Regions from separate parts of the Mesorhizobium sp. B2-4-14 genome, predicted to be linked through region 2. Evidence: predicted binding sites of a transcription regulator. Region 2 holds the regulator's gene; the other holds the start of a gene.

Evidence for each region. The regulator PhoB, encoded in region 2, activates phosphate uptake and scavenging genes when phosphate is short. The targets are predictions, from matches to a motif close to TGTCATNNANCTGTCAT.
Region 1: a site for PhoB is predicted at 3,761-3,777, ahead of phnF (phosphonate metabolism transcriptional regulator PhnF). Genes of this name have one in related genera too.

Annotation. Positions count from the first base shown of each region.
Region 1 covers NZ_VFVA01000017.1:57,271-64,892, forward strand. The annotation lists gene phnK (phosphonate C-P lyase system protein PhnK) at 1-168, opposite strand, end outside; gene FJ938_RS16590 (alpha-D-ribose 1-methylphosphonate 5-phosphate C-P-lyase PhnJ) at 165-1,082, opposite strand; gene fosX (FosX/FosE/FosI family fosfomycin resistance hydrolase) at 1,079-1,498, opposite strand; gene FJ938_RS16600 (carbon-phosphorus lyase complex subunit PhnI) at 1,495-2,607, opposite strand; gene phnH (phosphonate C-P lyase system protein PhnH) at 2,609-3,220, opposite strand; gene phnG (phosphonate C-P lyase system protein PhnG) at 3,220-3,681, opposite strand; gene phnF (phosphonate metabolism transcriptional regulator PhnF) at 3,802-4,554, shown strand; gene FJ938_RS16625 (zinc-binding alcohol dehydrogenase family protein) at 4,831-5,847, opposite strand; gene FJ938_RS16630 (ABC transporter permease) at 5,923-6,891, opposite strand; gene FJ938_RS16635 (sugar ABC transporter ATP-binding protein) at 6,888-7,622, opposite strand, start outside.
Region 2 covers NZ_VFVA01000039.1:3,671-11,292, reverse strand. The annotation lists gene FJ938_RS25045 (ROK family protein) at 86-1,330, shown strand; gene phoB (phosphate regulon transcriptional regulator PhoB) at 1,343-2,032, opposite strand; gene phoU (phosphate signaling complex protein PhoU) at 2,148-2,855, opposite strand; gene pstB (phosphate ABC transporter ATP-binding protein PstB) at 2,881-3,684, opposite strand; gene pstA (phosphate ABC transporter permease PstA) at 3,681-4,532, opposite strand; gene pstC (phosphate ABC transporter permease subunit PstC) at 4,536-5,525, opposite strand; gene pstS (phosphate ABC transporter substrate-binding protein PstS) at 5,590-6,648, opposite strand; partial or broken gene FJ938_RS25010 (PAS domain-containing protein) at 7,179-7,622, opposite strand, start outside.

The DNA of each region.
Region 1 (7,622 bases), on a different contig from region 2:
AAGCCGCGTCGACAGGCAGTTGAGCAGCGTCGTCTTGCCGGAACCGGACTCGCCGACGACAGCCAGGACCTCGCCCGGCCTCAGGTCGAAGGAGACGTTGTCGCAGCCGACGCGCGAGCCATAGAATTTGGAAAGCGCCGAGACGCGCAGCAGCGGTTCGTCGGTCATTGTGCCGGCTCCATTGTTTCCGGGGTAGAATGGGTTCCCGAAGCGAGGTGGGTTTCAGGGGCAAGATGGCCGCGATGGCCGTCTTCGCGCCGCTTCTCGCAATGGTCGGTGTCGGAGCAGACGAACATGTGGCCGCCGTGGTCGTCGAGGATGACCTCGTCGAGATAGACATTCTCGGCTCCGCACAGCGCGCAGGGCTGGTCGAAGGTCTGTATCTCGAACGGATGGTCCTCGAAGTCGAGGCTGACGACGTCGGTGAAGGGCGGCACCGCGTAGATGCGCTTTTCGCGGCCGGCGCCGAACAGCTGCAGGGCCGGCGAGCGATGCATTTTCGGGTTGTCGAATTTCGGCGTCGGCGAGGGATCCATCACATAGCGCCCCTCGACCTTGACCGGATAGGCATAGGTGGTGGCGATGCGGCCGTGCTTTGCGATGTCCTCGTAGAGCTTCACATGCATGAGGCCGTATTCCTCCAGCGCATGCATTTTCCGCGTCTCGGTTTCGCGCGGTTCGAGGAACCGCAACGGTTCCGGGATCGGCACCTGATAGACCAGCACCTGGCCCGCGGTCAGCGGATGTTCGGGGATGCGGTGGCGGGTCTGGATGATGGTGGCGCTGGCCGTATCGGTGGTCACCGCGACATTGGCGACCTTCTTGAAGAAGGCGCGGATCGAGACGGCATTGGTGGTGTCGTCGGCGCCCTGGTCAATGACCTTCAGCACATCGTCCGGTCCGATGATCGAAGCGGTGACCTGGACGCCGCCGGTGCCCCAGCCGTAAGGCATCGGCATTTCTCGCGAGGCGAACGGCACCTGGTAGCCGGGGATGGCGATGCCCTTCAGGATCGCGCGGCGGATCATCCGCTTGGTCTGTTCGTCGAGATAGGCGAAGTTGTAGGTGGCGATGTCGGTCATGCTGAGACTTCCAGTCCTTTGGCATAGCGCGCCAGCCGCTGGTTGAGCGTCCCGGTGTGCAGTTCGAACATGTGGTTGTCGTCGTCGTAGAAATAGATCGAGCGGCCCTCACCCTCGACGCGTGGGCGCGGCGGGCGCATCTCAAGCCCGAGCTTGCCGACGCGCTCGGCATAGCGGTCGAAATCGGCGTCATCGATCTTGAAGGCGACGTGATTGTAGCTGCGCTCCGGCAGCGGCTCGCCTTCCATGATGGCGATCCAGATGTCGCCGATCAGGAAGAATTTTTCGCGCGACAGCGAGAACTGTTCGGCATCGCTGGCATAGACCTCGCGCGCATCGAACACGCCCTCGAGAATCCTGGTCATCCGGCCGAGATCGCGCACGATGAAGGTCATGTGTGACAGGCCGTCGATCATTCCGCGGCCTCCCTTTTCTCTTCCGCCTTCGTGGGGGTTTCGCGGGCCTCATACTCGGCGCGCATGCGGCGTACGAGGTCGAGCTCGGCCTGAAAATCGACATAGTGCGGCAGCTTCAGATGCTCGACGAAGCCGGTCGCCTGGACGTTGTCGGAGTGCGAGATGACGAATTCTTCGTCCTGCGCGGCGGCAACGATATCCTCGCCGAGTTCGGAAGCGCGTAGCGCCCGGTCGCATAGCGCCATGGCCATCGCCTTGCGCTCGCTCTGGCCGAAGACGAGGCCGTAGCCGCGGGTGAATTGCGGCGGCGCCTTGGCCGATCCCTTGAACTGGTTGACCATCTGGCATTCCGTGACCCGCACCGTGCCGAGCGGCACGGCAAAGGGCAGTTCGGGAACGTCGAGCTCCAACTCGACCTCGCCGATGCGGATCTCGCCGACGAAGGGATGGTTGCGGGCATAGCCGCGCTGGGTGGAATAGCCGAGTGCCAGGAGAAAACCCTCGTCGCCGCGCGACAGCGCCTGCAGGCGGATATCGCGTGCCATCGGAAATTCCAGCGGCTCGCGGGTGATATCGCCGGGGACATGGTCCTGCGGCATGTCGCCATCCGGTTCGATCAGCCCTTCCCGGGCGAGGATGGCGGAGACGCGTGGCATGGCCTGCGCTTCCGTCTCGCGCCGCAAGGGTTCGGCGACATCGGCGCCTGCGGCCAATTCGGGATCGAGCAGGCGGTGCGTGTAGTCGAAAGTCGGGCCGAGCAACTGTCCGCCGGGAAGGTCCTTGTAGGTCGCCGAGACGCGCCGCTCGACCAGCATTGTGCCGGTGTCGATCGGGTTGCTGTAGCCGAAGCGGGGCAGCGTGGTGCGATAGGCACGCACCAGGAAGATCGCCTCGATCATGTCGCCGCGCGCCTGGACTATGGCGAGCGCGGCGAGTTCACGGTCATAGAGAGAGCCTTCGCTCATCACCCGGTCGACGCCGAGCGCCAGCTGCTCGACGATCTGGTCGAGGCGCAGCGTCGGCACCGAACGGTCGCCGCGCCGGCGATCGGCAAGCAGGCTGTGGGCATTGGCGATTGCGGCTTCGCCGCCCTTTACCGCGACATACATCTTATGCCTCCATCGTCTTGATGCGCGTCGTGCGCGGCAGGCAAGCTATGCCGTCGGCGGCGGCGAGGATGATGTCGACGCCACGTGGAAAGCGCTTGGTATTCTGCTTCCACTGCTCGATGAAATGACGCGGCATCTGTGCCGGCGCGATCGTGGCGCTGGTCTCGATACCGGGGCCTTCGAGCCGCAACGGGACGCCCGAACCGAGGTCGCTGACCTGCAGGATCAGGGTCGTCGAGCGGTCGGGATAATCCTGTGTGCCCTGCGAAAAACCGTCGAGCGCCATCATCTCGGCGGGCGTTGCGACAAAGGCGAAATGCGCGTCGGCGGGCGTGTTGGCCAGCGGCGCGCCAGTGTGGAAGCCAAGCCAGGAGATGACCGCCGCGGAGGCGTGCAGGGCAGGGTCGAGCCAGAGCGGCGTATCGCTGTCGCAGAGCGCCAGCGCGATGGCACCGCCGGTTGCCGAAAGCGGCGCCGGCGGCCGGGCCAGGACCGGCAGGGGTTGCACGCTGCCCGGCCGCGCCATCGCGTCCATGATCGCTCGGAAAACGGTCTGGGCGTTGAAGACCGGATCGGCGAATCCGCCCTCGATCGATTGGGCTGCGATGTCCATCAGTCTTCTCCGCGAACCATGGTGAAGAAATCCACCTTCGTTGCCGCCGTCTCGGCGCGGCGCTTTTCATGGGCAGTGGCGAGCGCAGTCCGCAAAGGCGCGATCAGCCTGGTCTCGACCACGGTGCGGTGGGCGGGGTCCTGCCACAGCGCATCGGCGATGGCCGCCAGCTTCGCTTTCTGCTTGTCGCGGCCAAGCGCGTAGCAATGGCCGACCTGTCCGGACGGCAGCCGGACAGTGGCTCGGGTGACGGTCGCCTCACCGACATTGAAAGCCGCGCCGCCGCCGCCGATGCGGCCGCGCAGCGTCACCAGGCCAGTCTCGGGACCGCGCAGCAGCTCGGCTTGCGAAGGCAGGCCGGCCTCGTTCCAGAGCCGGACGATGTCGTCGCCGCTCGATTGCGCCAGCGTCGCCATGGCGGCCTTCCGCTCGGCCTGGTCGCGGGCTTCCTGTCCTCGCATCGCCTGTCTTCCTTGCTGTTAAATTTGTCTATTGATATAGATGACTATACAAATTATACTCTTTATCTAGCGTGAGTCCATGACGGGTGGATGACAAGATTGAGAGGGTGGGGCCAGGGGATGATCGGGCAGCAAATGGCCGACAGCATAGAGCGACGCAGCGGCGTTTCGTTATGGCGCCAGATCGCCGACAAGATTCTGCAATCGATCGCCATCGGCGATTTCGCCGAGAATGCCGCGCTGCCGCCCGAGGTGGCGCTGGCCGAACGCTACGGTGTCAACCGCCATACGGTTCGCAGCGCCATATCGGCCCTTGTCCAGGAAGGGGTTTTGCGGGCCGAGCAGGGACGCGGCACTTTCGTGCTGTCGCGCAAGCGGCTCTCCTATCCGATCGGCGCGCGCACGCGCTTTTCCACCGGCCTGCAAGGGCAGACGTCTGAACGGCACATCGTGTTGCTCTCCTCATCGGTCGAGTCCGCCAGCCAGCGTGTCGCCGAGGGTCTTGGGTTGGCCAAAGGGGCGGAGGTGGTAAGGCTGGAGACGCGCGGTGAAGCCGACGGCCGGCCGGTGTCACGCGCCGCCGGCTGGTTCGATGCCAGGCGCTTTGCCGGTATCGACAAGGCCATGGCTGAGACAGGATCGGTCACGGCGTCGCTGGCGCGTTTCGGAATAGATGATTATCTCCGGCAATCGACCGTGCTGTCGGCGCGCCATGCCGATGCGGCCGACCTTGCCGACCTCGACCTGCAGCCCGGCGCCATCGTGCTGGTCACGGTCGCCGTCAACGTCACGCCCGACGGCCAACCGATCCAGTTTTCGGAGTCGCGCTTTCCGGCAGAGCGGGTCGAGTTGAAGTTGTCGGTGATCAATTAGCGCCCAACGTTGTCATCCTTGGGCGAAGCAGTCGCGAAGCGACGTCGCGGAGACCCAAGGATCCATGCCGCGATGTCGGCCGAGGGATGCAGCGTTCTGGACTGAGGCAACGCTTCGAGTTCGCGGCATGGATCCCATGGTCTGCGCCGCGTCGCTTCGCTCCTTGCTCCGCCATAGGATGACGAAGCGATAGGTGTTTCGGCCAGTTGCCAAGGCATGCGATCTGCCAAGGTCCCCACTTAACGGTCCGCCGAATCTCGTGTTGGAACAGATATCTTATCCGACCTCGATCACGGCCTTGATCAGGCCGGATTTCTCGTGCGCCCAGCGGGCGAGATCGGACGGCGTATCGGCCAATGTCGTCCGGTTGGTAACCAGCTTGGCCAACGGCACGGCGGCGCTGCGGATCGAAGCGGCGACATGCTCGAAGTCGGCGCGCAAGGCGTTGCGGCTGCCGATCAGCGTCATCTCCCGTTTGTGGAACTCCGGGTCGGAGAAGGCGATGTCGTCCTTGACGACGCTGACCAGCACCAGCGTCCCACCATGCGCGACATGGGCGAAGGCTGACTGCACCGACTGGGTGTTGCCGGTGGCGTCGAAGACCACGTCGAACCCTTCGCCTGACGTCGCCTCCCTGACCAGATCGGATGCCGGCGCTTGCGAACCGTCAAGGATCGAGAAGCCGAGTTCGTTCGCGGCAAAATTCAATCTTTCGCTGGCCATGTCGAGCAGCGTCACATCGACCCCGGCGATCCGGGCGAAGATGGCGGTGCCAAGCCCGATCGGGCCGGCGCCGATGACCAGCGTGCGGACACCGAGGTCGGCGCGCGAGCGACGCACGGCATGCGCGCCGATGGCCAGGAACTCCACGGCGGCGGCGTCGGCGAGCGACAGGCCGTTGGCCGGGTAGAGGTTTTGCGCCGGCACCAGGATCTGATCGCACATGGCGCCGTCACGATGGACGCCGAGCACTTCGATCCGCACACAGCAGTTCGGCTTGCCATGCCGGCAGGCGATGCACTTGCCGCAGGAAAGATAGGGGTTGATGACCACCGGTTCGCCAATGGCCAGATCGACGCCTTCACCGGTCTCGATGATCGTCCCCGATACCTCGTGGCCCATGATGCGGGGGTAGGTGAGGAACGGGTGCTTGCCTTCGAAGATATGATAGTCGGTGCCGCAGATGCCGACATGGCTGACCGCCACCAGAGCCCAGCCGGGAGGTGGCGAGCCGGGCGCGGGGTGGTTTTCCAGGACAAGGTCGCCGGGTGAGCGGCAGACGACGGCTCTCATATTTAAGTCCAGCCGGTTTACGAAAACGCCGCCCCGTCTCGATACAGGGCCGGCGATCGATTTTCGGTTCGTTGGCTACTTGCCGCCGCGGCGGCGCAGACCGTCGAAATAGACGATGACGATGATCAGCACGCCGGTGATGACACGCTGCCAGAAGGCGTTGACGTTGAGCAGGTTGGCGCCGTTGTTGATGGTGGCCAAGATGAAGGCGCCGAGCAGTGGGCCGTGCACCGAGCCGACGGCGCCGAACAGCGAGGTGCCGCCGATCACCGACGAGGCGATCGCCTGCAGTTCCCAGCCCTCGGCCTGGGTCGGATTGCCGATGCCGATGCGCGACGCGAGCAGCACGCCGACGAACGCCGCGCAGAGACCCGACAGCGTGTAGGCCATGAAGATGGTGCGCTGGACATTGACGCCCGACAGTCGCGAGGCCTCGGCATTCGAGCCGACCGAAAAGAGATAACGGCCCCAGCGGCTGTGATGCAGGAAGACATAGGCGGGAATGCCGACCAGGAGAACCATCCAGAACAGATTGGGGATGCCGAGGAAGGAATTGCGCGAGAATTCCTGGAAGGCATCATTGTTGATCGAGATCGAATTGCCATTGGTCATCAGAAGGCCGATGCCGCGCAGCGACGTCAGCGTCGCCAGCGTGATGATGAAGGGCGGGAGGCCCATCTTGACGATGCCAAAGCCATGGAAGAGGCCGATGGCGACGCCGACCAGCAGGGTGAGCAGGATGGCGAGAAAAACCGGGACGCCGGCATTGATCAGCATTGCTGCAATGACGGTGGCGAAGCCGACCACGGCGCCGACGGACAGATCGATGCCGCCGGTGATGATGACGAAGGTCTGGCCGACAGCCAGGATGGCGATCATCGAGCCCTGACGCAAAAGGTTCGAGATGTTGTTGGCCGAGGCGAAGCTCGATGTCGCCAGCGACAGGATGACCCAGAGTAGCACCAGCAGCGCCAGCAGCGTCAACCCGAACAGGGCGTTATAGTTGCGCTTCGGTTTTTCGGCAGGAATCGCCTCGGTGCTCATATCTTTCCTCCCAGCTTTTCTTGTTTCTCGGCGAGCGCCTGTGTGAGAATGTCCTCGTGATCGGCGGTTCGAAACCCATGCGTCGCCACCAGCTTGCCGCGGCGGAACACGTGCAGTGTGTCGGCCAGTTCATAGACCTCCGGCAAATAGGACGAGATCAGGATGATGCCGGCGCCTTTCGACAGGAGCGCGCTGAACAGGCGGTAGATCTCGGCCTTGGTGCCGACGTCGACGCCGACCGTCGGCTCGTCGAAGATGAACAACTTGGCGCCATGGGCCAGCCACTTGCCGATGACGATCTTCTGCTGGTTACCGCCCGACAGGCTGGAGGCCAATGCATTGCGTGTCGGCGTCTTGATCCTGAGATCGGCGATCTGGCGGTCGGCCTGGGTCTTTTCCTGGGCGCCGGAGATCAAGAGATTGTTGGAGATGCGCTTGTAGATCGGCAGGTTGAGGTTGAGGCCGACCGGCAGGTTGAGGCAGAGGCCCTGGTCGCGGCGGCTTTCCGGCGCCAGCGCCATGCCGAGCTTGATGGCATCATGCTCGGAATTGATCTGGACGTCCTTGCCCCCCCACAGGATCTGGCCGGCCGATTTGCGGTGGCGGCCGTAGAGCGTGGTGACGAATTCACTGCGTCCGGCGCCGATTAGGCCGTAGAGCCCGACGATCTCGCCGGCGCGGACTGTCATCGAGACGTTCTCGAAGCCCTTGCCCGAGAGGTTCCTGGCCTC
Region 2 (7,622 bases):
GGCCGCTTCTGCCAGTATTTGATCTGTTGCCGCAGTGTTCGAGGGGCACGACGAGCTGCGGCGACCGGGAGGATATTGGAAAGGCATGTCGGTCGGAATCCGCCACGACGATCTGCGCCGGCGCAACCGCGCAATGGTGATTGCGGCCGTGCGCCGGGCCGGCCAGCCCTCGCGCACCGAAATAGCCGCGACCACCGGCCTCAGCCACTCCACCATATCGGCGATTTCCTCTGATCTGATCGGCGAAGGTATCCTGGCCGAAGGCAAGCCGAGCGAGGCCGGCGCGCTCAAACGCGGCAGGCCGCAGGTCGGGCTTGGCCTCAATCCGGAAGCCGCAACGGTGATGACCGTGGTGCTGTCGCTGAATTTCCTGTCCGTCGCCGTCATCGACTATGCCGGCCAGGTCATATCAGAGGAACAGCGCCGGCTGGATACGCTGACCATGTCGCGCGATGCACTGATCGGCGAATGCGTCGCCATCGTGCGGCGGCGCCTAGAGGATCCCGACCTCGACGTGCGCAGCGTCGCCCGCATCGCGCTGGCGATCCAGGGCATCACCGACACCGATGCCCGGGCAATGCTGTGGTCGCCCATCACGCCGCAGACCGACATCGCCTTCGCCGACATACTCGAAGCCGAGTTCGGCATCCCCGCCACCGTGGAGAATGACTGCAACATGATGGCGGTGGCGCTGCGCTGGCGCGATCCGGAGCGCTACCGCGACGACTTCATCGCCATTCTCCTTTCGCACGGTATCGGCATGGGCCTGGTGCTGAAGGGCGAGCTCTTCACCGGCACCCATTCCTCGGGCGGCGAATTCGGCCATATGATCCATCGGCCAGGCGGCGCGCTCTGCCGCTGCGGGCGGCGCGGCTGCGTCGAAGCCTATGCCGGCAATTACGCCATCTGGCGCAACGCCAGGCAGCTCAGCGAGGACACCGAGCCGGTCGCCGATGTCAGCGACGCGCAGATGCGGGCGCTGGCGGCGACGGCGCGGCAAACGGACGGGCCCGAGCGGGAGGCCTACCGCAGGGCCGGCGAGGCGCTGGGCTACGGCCTCGGCAGCCTGTTCGCGCTGATCGATCCCGCCCCCGTCGCCATGGTCGGCGTCAGCGCCGCCGCCTTCGACCTGATCGAGCCGGCATTGCGCGAGGCCATCGCCCAGACCGCCGGCGGCCAGCACTCGAAATCGATTTCCTTCGACACCGAGCCCAACGAGTTGCCGCTGATCCGCGAGGGCTGCGCCATGCGGGCGCTGACCTTCGTCGACCAGGAGATTTTCGCGCCGGGCATGCAGGCGAAAGCCGGCTCCGGGAAGAACGTGGCCTGAATAAAGTCGCGCTCAATCCTCGCGGATTGCATACCCCGCACCACGAATGGTGCGGATGACGTCGGGCATGCGGCCGTTATTGACCGCCTTGCGCAACCGGCCGACATGCACATCCACCGTGCGCTCGTCGATATAGATCGTCTCCCCCCAAACATTGTCGAGCAGCTGGCTGCGCGAAAACACCCGGCCGGGATGACGCATCATGAATTCGAGCAGGCGGAATTCGGTCGGCCCGAGCCGGATCTCGCTCTTCTTGCGGTAGACGCGATGTGATTCGCGGTCGAGCACGATGTCGCCCACCTTGAGCACGCTGGACAGCACTTCCGGCTTGGCGCGGCGCAGCAGCGCCTTGACCCTGGCCATGAATTCCGGTGTCGAGAACGGCTTGACCAGATAATCGTCGGCGCCGGTCGAAAGGCCGCGCACGCGGTCGCTTTCCTCGCCGCGCGCCGTCAGCATGATGATCGGCAGCCGCTCGGTCTCGGGCCGCATCCTTAGCCGGCGACAGAGTTCGATCCCGGACACCGCCGGCACCATCCAGTCGAGCACCAGGAGGTCGGGGACGTTCTCCTGCAGGCGAATCTCCGCCTCGTCGCCGCGCGGGACCACCTCGACCTGGTAGCCTTCCGATTCCAGATTGTAGCGGAGGAGCACGCCGAGTGGCTCCTCATCCTCCACCACCATGATGCGTGGCGCGATCATCGACTGGTCACCTCTAAGGCAATTCCAGGAAAAGTGTGAAGCGGTTTTCCGTCCGGAATTGCATGGAAACAAGAGAGAGAGCGGTTTTCCGTAAAACGGTGAACCGCTCTGACGATCAAGCCGCCGGCGCCGACATCGCCGTTTCGTCCTGCTTCGGACGATTCGCGGGCAGCTGCGTACCGGTCAGCACATAGTAGGCATTCTCGGCGATGTTGGTCACATGGTCGCCGATGCGCTCGAGATTCTTGGCGCAGAACAACAGATGCGTGCAAGCCGTGATGTTGCGCGGATCCTCCATCATGTAGGTGAGAAGTTCGCGGAACACGGAGGTGTATTTGACGTCGATACGTTCGTCATCGGCGCGCAGCTTGGCAAGGGCCTCGGCATCGTGCGCCGCATACTCCTCGATCACGCCCTGCACCTGGATCAGCACCAGCTGCGCCATGGCGTCGATGGAATGCGACAGGTCGCGCGGCGTGGTGGACAGGCCGACCGTACCGACGCGCTTGGCGATGTTCTTGGCAAGGTCGCCAATGCGTTCGAGGTCACCGGCCATGCGGATCGACCCGACGACATGCCGCAGATCGTCGGCCATCGGCTGGCGCTTGGCGATCAGCGTGATGGCGCGGTCGTCGAGTTCGCGCTGGCGCGCGTCCATGATGACGTCGTCGGAGACAACGCGCTGTGCCAGCGCGTTGTCGGAGTTCAGCAGCGCCTTGGTGGCGCCGCCGACCATCGAGCTGGCGAGATCGCCCATGTCGCTGATCAGCCTGCTGATCTGTCCGAGATCCTCGTCGAAAGAAGCGACTGTGTGTTCGGCCATGATCCTGGTCCTCGTATGCGTGAGATCAGCCGAAGCGGCCGGTGATATAGTCCTGCGTGCGCTTCTCGCGGGGCGATGTGAAGATCTTCTCCGTACGATCGAACTCGACCAGCTCGCCCAGATACATGAAAGCCGTCTGGCGCGACACGCGCGCCGCCTGCTGCATGTTGTGGGTGACGATGACGATCGTGTAGTCGGCTTGCAGCTCGTCGATCAATTCCTCGATCTTGGCGGTCGACAGCGGGTCGAGCGCCGATGCCGGCTCGTCGAGCAGGATGACCTCCGGCTTCACCGCCACGGTGCGGGCGATGCAAAGACGCTGCTGCTGGCCGCCCGAAAGGCTGAGGCCGCTGGCGTTGAGCTTGTCCTTGACCTCGGTCCACAGAGCCGCGCGCTTCAGCGCCTGCTCGACACGGCCGTCCATCTCGGCCTTGCTGATCTTCTCATAGAGCCTGACGCCGAACGCGATGTTTTCATAGATCGACATCGGAAACGGCGTCGGCTTCTGGAACACCATGCCGATCTTGGTGCGCAGCAGGTTGAGGTCCTGCGAGCGGTCGAGAATGTTCCGGCCGTCAAGCAGCACCTGACCCTCGGCGCTCTGCCTCGGGTAGAGCTCGTAGATGCGGTTGAAGACGCGCAGCAGCGTCGACTTTCCGCAGCCCGAAGGGCCGATGAAGGCGGTGACACTGCGCTCGGGCAGCGACAGGCTGATGTCCTTCAGCGCCTTCGACTGGCCGTAGTAGAAATTGAGGTTCTTGACCTCGATCTTGGCCTTTTCCACGGCAGCCTCGGCCACGTTCAACTCGGTGGACAACATCGGTTTCATCTGTCCTCTCTGCGTCCGGTAAGGCTGCGGGCGAAGATGCTCAGCCCGAGAACCGTTAGGGTGATTATAAGTGCGCCGGTCCACGCCAGCTGCTGCCATTCCTCGTAAGGGCTGAGAGCGAACTGGAAGATGGTGACAGGCAGGCTGGCCATCGGCGCGTTGAGATTGCTTGACCAGAACTGGTTGTTGAGCGCGGTGAAGAGCAGCGGCGCCGTCTCGCCGGAGATGCGGGCGATGGCCAGCAATATGCCGGTGACGATGCCGGAAAGTGCGGCGCGGTAGGCGACAGAGCGGATGACCACCCAGCGCGGTGCGCCGATCGCGGTGCCTGCCTCGCGCAAGGCGTTCGGCACCAGGTTGAGCATGTCCTCTGTGGTGCGCACCACGACCGGGATGACCAGGATGGCCAGCGCGACGGCGCCGGCGATGGCGGAGAAGTGCCCCATCGGCCGCACCAGCAACTCATAGACGAACAGGCCGATAACGATCGACGGCGCCGACAGCAGGATGTCGTTGATGAAACGCACCACCGTGGTCAGCTTCGAGAAGCGTCCGTATTCGGCCATGTAAGTACCGGCCAGCACACCGATCGGCGTGCCGACGATGACGCCGATGACGGTCATCACGATGCTGCCATAGATGGCGTTGAGCAGGCCGCCGGCATCGCCGGGCGGTGGCGTCATCTCGGTGAAGACCGCCAGCGAAACGCCGGACAGGCCCTTGTAGACCAGGGCGCCGAGGATCAGCGCCAGCCAGGCAAGGCCGATGCCGGCGGCGGCGACGCAGAGCGCCATCATCACGCCGTTCCTTCTCTTGCGCCTGTTATGGAGTGCCAGGGTCGTCGACATCGGTCAGGCTCCCGTGCGGGCATCGATGCGCATCAGCATGTAGCGTGCGATGGCAAGGATAATGAAGGTGATGACGAAGAGGATCAGGCCGAGCGCCACCAGTGAAGAGGTGTAGAGTTGGCCGTCGGCTTCGGTGAATTCATTGGCGATCGTCGCGGAGATCGTCGTCGCCGGCGCGAACAGCGAGGCGCTGATACGATGCGCGTTGCCGATGACGAAGGTCACCGCCATGGTTTCGCCGAGCGCGCGGCCGAGGCCGAGCATAACGCCGCCCATAATGCCGACACGGGTGTAGGGAATGACCACGCGCCGCGTGACTTCCCAGGTTGTGCAGCCGATGCCGTAGGCCGATTCCTTCAGCACCGCCGGCACTGTGTCGAACACGTCCTTGGTGATCGAGGTGATGAACGGCAGCACCATGATGGCCAGGATCAGCGACGACGTCAGTAGGCCGATGCCATAGGGCGGGCCGGCGAACAGGCTGGAGAGCCCGGGCACGTTGTGAAAGATGTCGATGATGAAAGGCTGTATCGTCGTCTGCAGGAACGGTGCGAACACGAACAGGCCCCAGATGCCGTAGATGATCGAAGGGATGCCGGCCAGAAGCTCGACGGCGATGCCGATCGGGCGCCGCAGCGGCCGCGGGCAAAGTTCGGTAAGAAAGACGGCGATGCCGATGCCGATGGGAACGGCGATCAGAATTGCGATGGCTGACGTGACGATGGTGCCGTAGATCGGCGACAGGGCGCCGAAATTCTCGGTGACCGGGTTCCATGCCTCGGTCGTCAGGAAGGAAAAGCCGAACTTAGACAGGGCTTCCCATGAGCCGGCAAACAACGAGATGGCGACGCCGCTGAGGATGAGCAGGACGAGGACGGCAGAAGAGCGTGTAGCCTCCCGAAACACCATGTCCGTGAAGGCGAAGCGCCGCACTGTCGCATCCCTGGACCGCATGACGCTCGATAACGGCGTAGCTTCTGAAACGGTGGTCATCTAGCCCCTCGTATTCGAAAGAAATGGGAGGACGCCAAAGGCGTCCTCCCTTCGACAAAGAGAGTTACTTGGCGGCGTAGAGCGACTTGCCGTCGCTGCCGACGATGTCCTTGCTCCACATTTCCTCGACGCTCTTGACGACCTTGTCCGGCATCGGAACGTAGTCCAGTTCACCCGCCATCTTGTCGCCCTTCGCATAGGACCAGGCAAAGAACTTGAGCGCTTCGCTGGTCGCCGCGGCGTCATCGGGCTTCTTGTACAGCAGGATCCAGGTCGCGGACGTCATCGGCCAGGACTCGGCGCCCGGCTGGTTGGCGAGAATGACGCCATAACCCGGCTGTGAGTTCCAGTCGGCATTGGCCGCCGCGGCCGAGAACGCCTTCGCGGTCGGCTCGATCTTCTTGCCGTCCTTGTTGATCATGTCGGTGTAAGTCAGCTTGTTCTGCTTGGCATATGCGTATTCGACATAGCCGATGGCGCCGCCGGTCTGCGACACGTTGTTGGCAACGCCTTCATTGCCCTTGGCGCCGATACCCACCGGCCACTCGAGCGCGCTGTTGACGCCAACCTTCGACTTCCAGTCGGCGTTCACGTCGGCGAGATAGTAGCTGAAGTTGAACGTGGTGCCCGAGCCGTCCGAACGGTGGACAACGGCAATCGCCTGGTCTGGCAGCTTGGCCTTGGGATTGAGCTTCTTGATCGCCTCGTCGTTCCAGTTGGTGATCTTGCCGAGGAAGATATCAGCCAGCGTCGTGCCGTCGAGAACGAGTTCGCCCGGCTTGATGCCTTTGAGATTGACGACGGGCACGATGCCACCCATCACCATCGGGAACTGGGCGAGACCGGTGGAGTTGAGGTCTTCACCCTTCAGCGGCGCGTCGGAAGCGCCGAAGGTAACGGTCTTGGCCTTGATCTGCTTGACGCCGCCGCCGGAACCGATCGACTGGTAGTTGAGGCCGATGCCGGTCTCTTTCTTGTAGGCGTCGGCCCACTTCGCGTAGATCGGGTAGGGGAAAGTGGCGCCAGCGCCGGAGATATCAGCCGCAAACGCTGCGGACATGGTGAAGGTGGACGCCGCAGCCATTGCAATCGCAACGGCCGCCGAGCGGATGAAATGTCTCATGTGGCCTGCTCCTGTTCGGAAGATGGTCTCTCGGCGCCCTTTTGCCGGCGCCCGCTGAGGCCAATAGCCTTCGATTATAACAGTCGCATGACAGTTTCGTGTCAACCGGGTAACGCGTCGCCGGCGCGGGGAAAGGCGGTAGCTTCGGATGGTTGCGGCCCGGTCCGGGTTTGCCCCGGGAATCAGTGGCTTGAGCCATTGCTGGCTCGAAGCCGGCGTTGGATTCGCCGGGCCGGCTCGGATGAAGAAAATCCGGACGGGAGCGCGTTGCTCGAGGCCAGAGCGTGTCGTGGCCGGGCCATCGCCGAAAACAGGTCCGTTGGGGTAGAGTGACGCTGTTTCTTGCCGGCGGTCGCTGCTCCCGCCCGTAACTGAGAAGAGCGGAATTCGATGTTGCCATTGTCCCGGCTAAGCACCGCCTTTGATATGGTGCGATCGCACCATAGTCTTTGCACGCAGGGGTAGCAGCAAATCCCGACTGATTCCCTCCGGCCCGCCGCTTCGGATTGCTGGAACCGGCCGACGCGGTGCTATCCCGCGTTGCGCTGGACCTGTTGGCCGGCGCCGATCCAGCGCTCGACTTTCTCCAGCAGGGCCCTCGGGCTGATCGGCTTGGGCAGATAATCGTCCATGCCCGCCTCCAGGCATCGTTCGCGATCGCCCTTGAGCGCGTGCGCGGTGACGCCCACGATCGGCACATGCGTGCCGGTTTCCTGTTCCAGCCGACGGATCGCGGCGGTTGCCTCCAGCCCGCTCATCTCCGGCATCGAGACGTCCATCAGGATCATGCACGGATTGAGCCTGCCGAAGGCGTCGAGCGCCTTGCGGCCATTGCCGACAATCTCGAAACCATAGCTGGTCTCGCCGAGAATTTGAGTGAAGACCATCTGGTTCACCTCATTGTCCTCGGCCACGAGAATGTCCAGCCGATGCCCGCCACCGCCGGTGACGGGAGGCCTTTGACGAACCGGCGG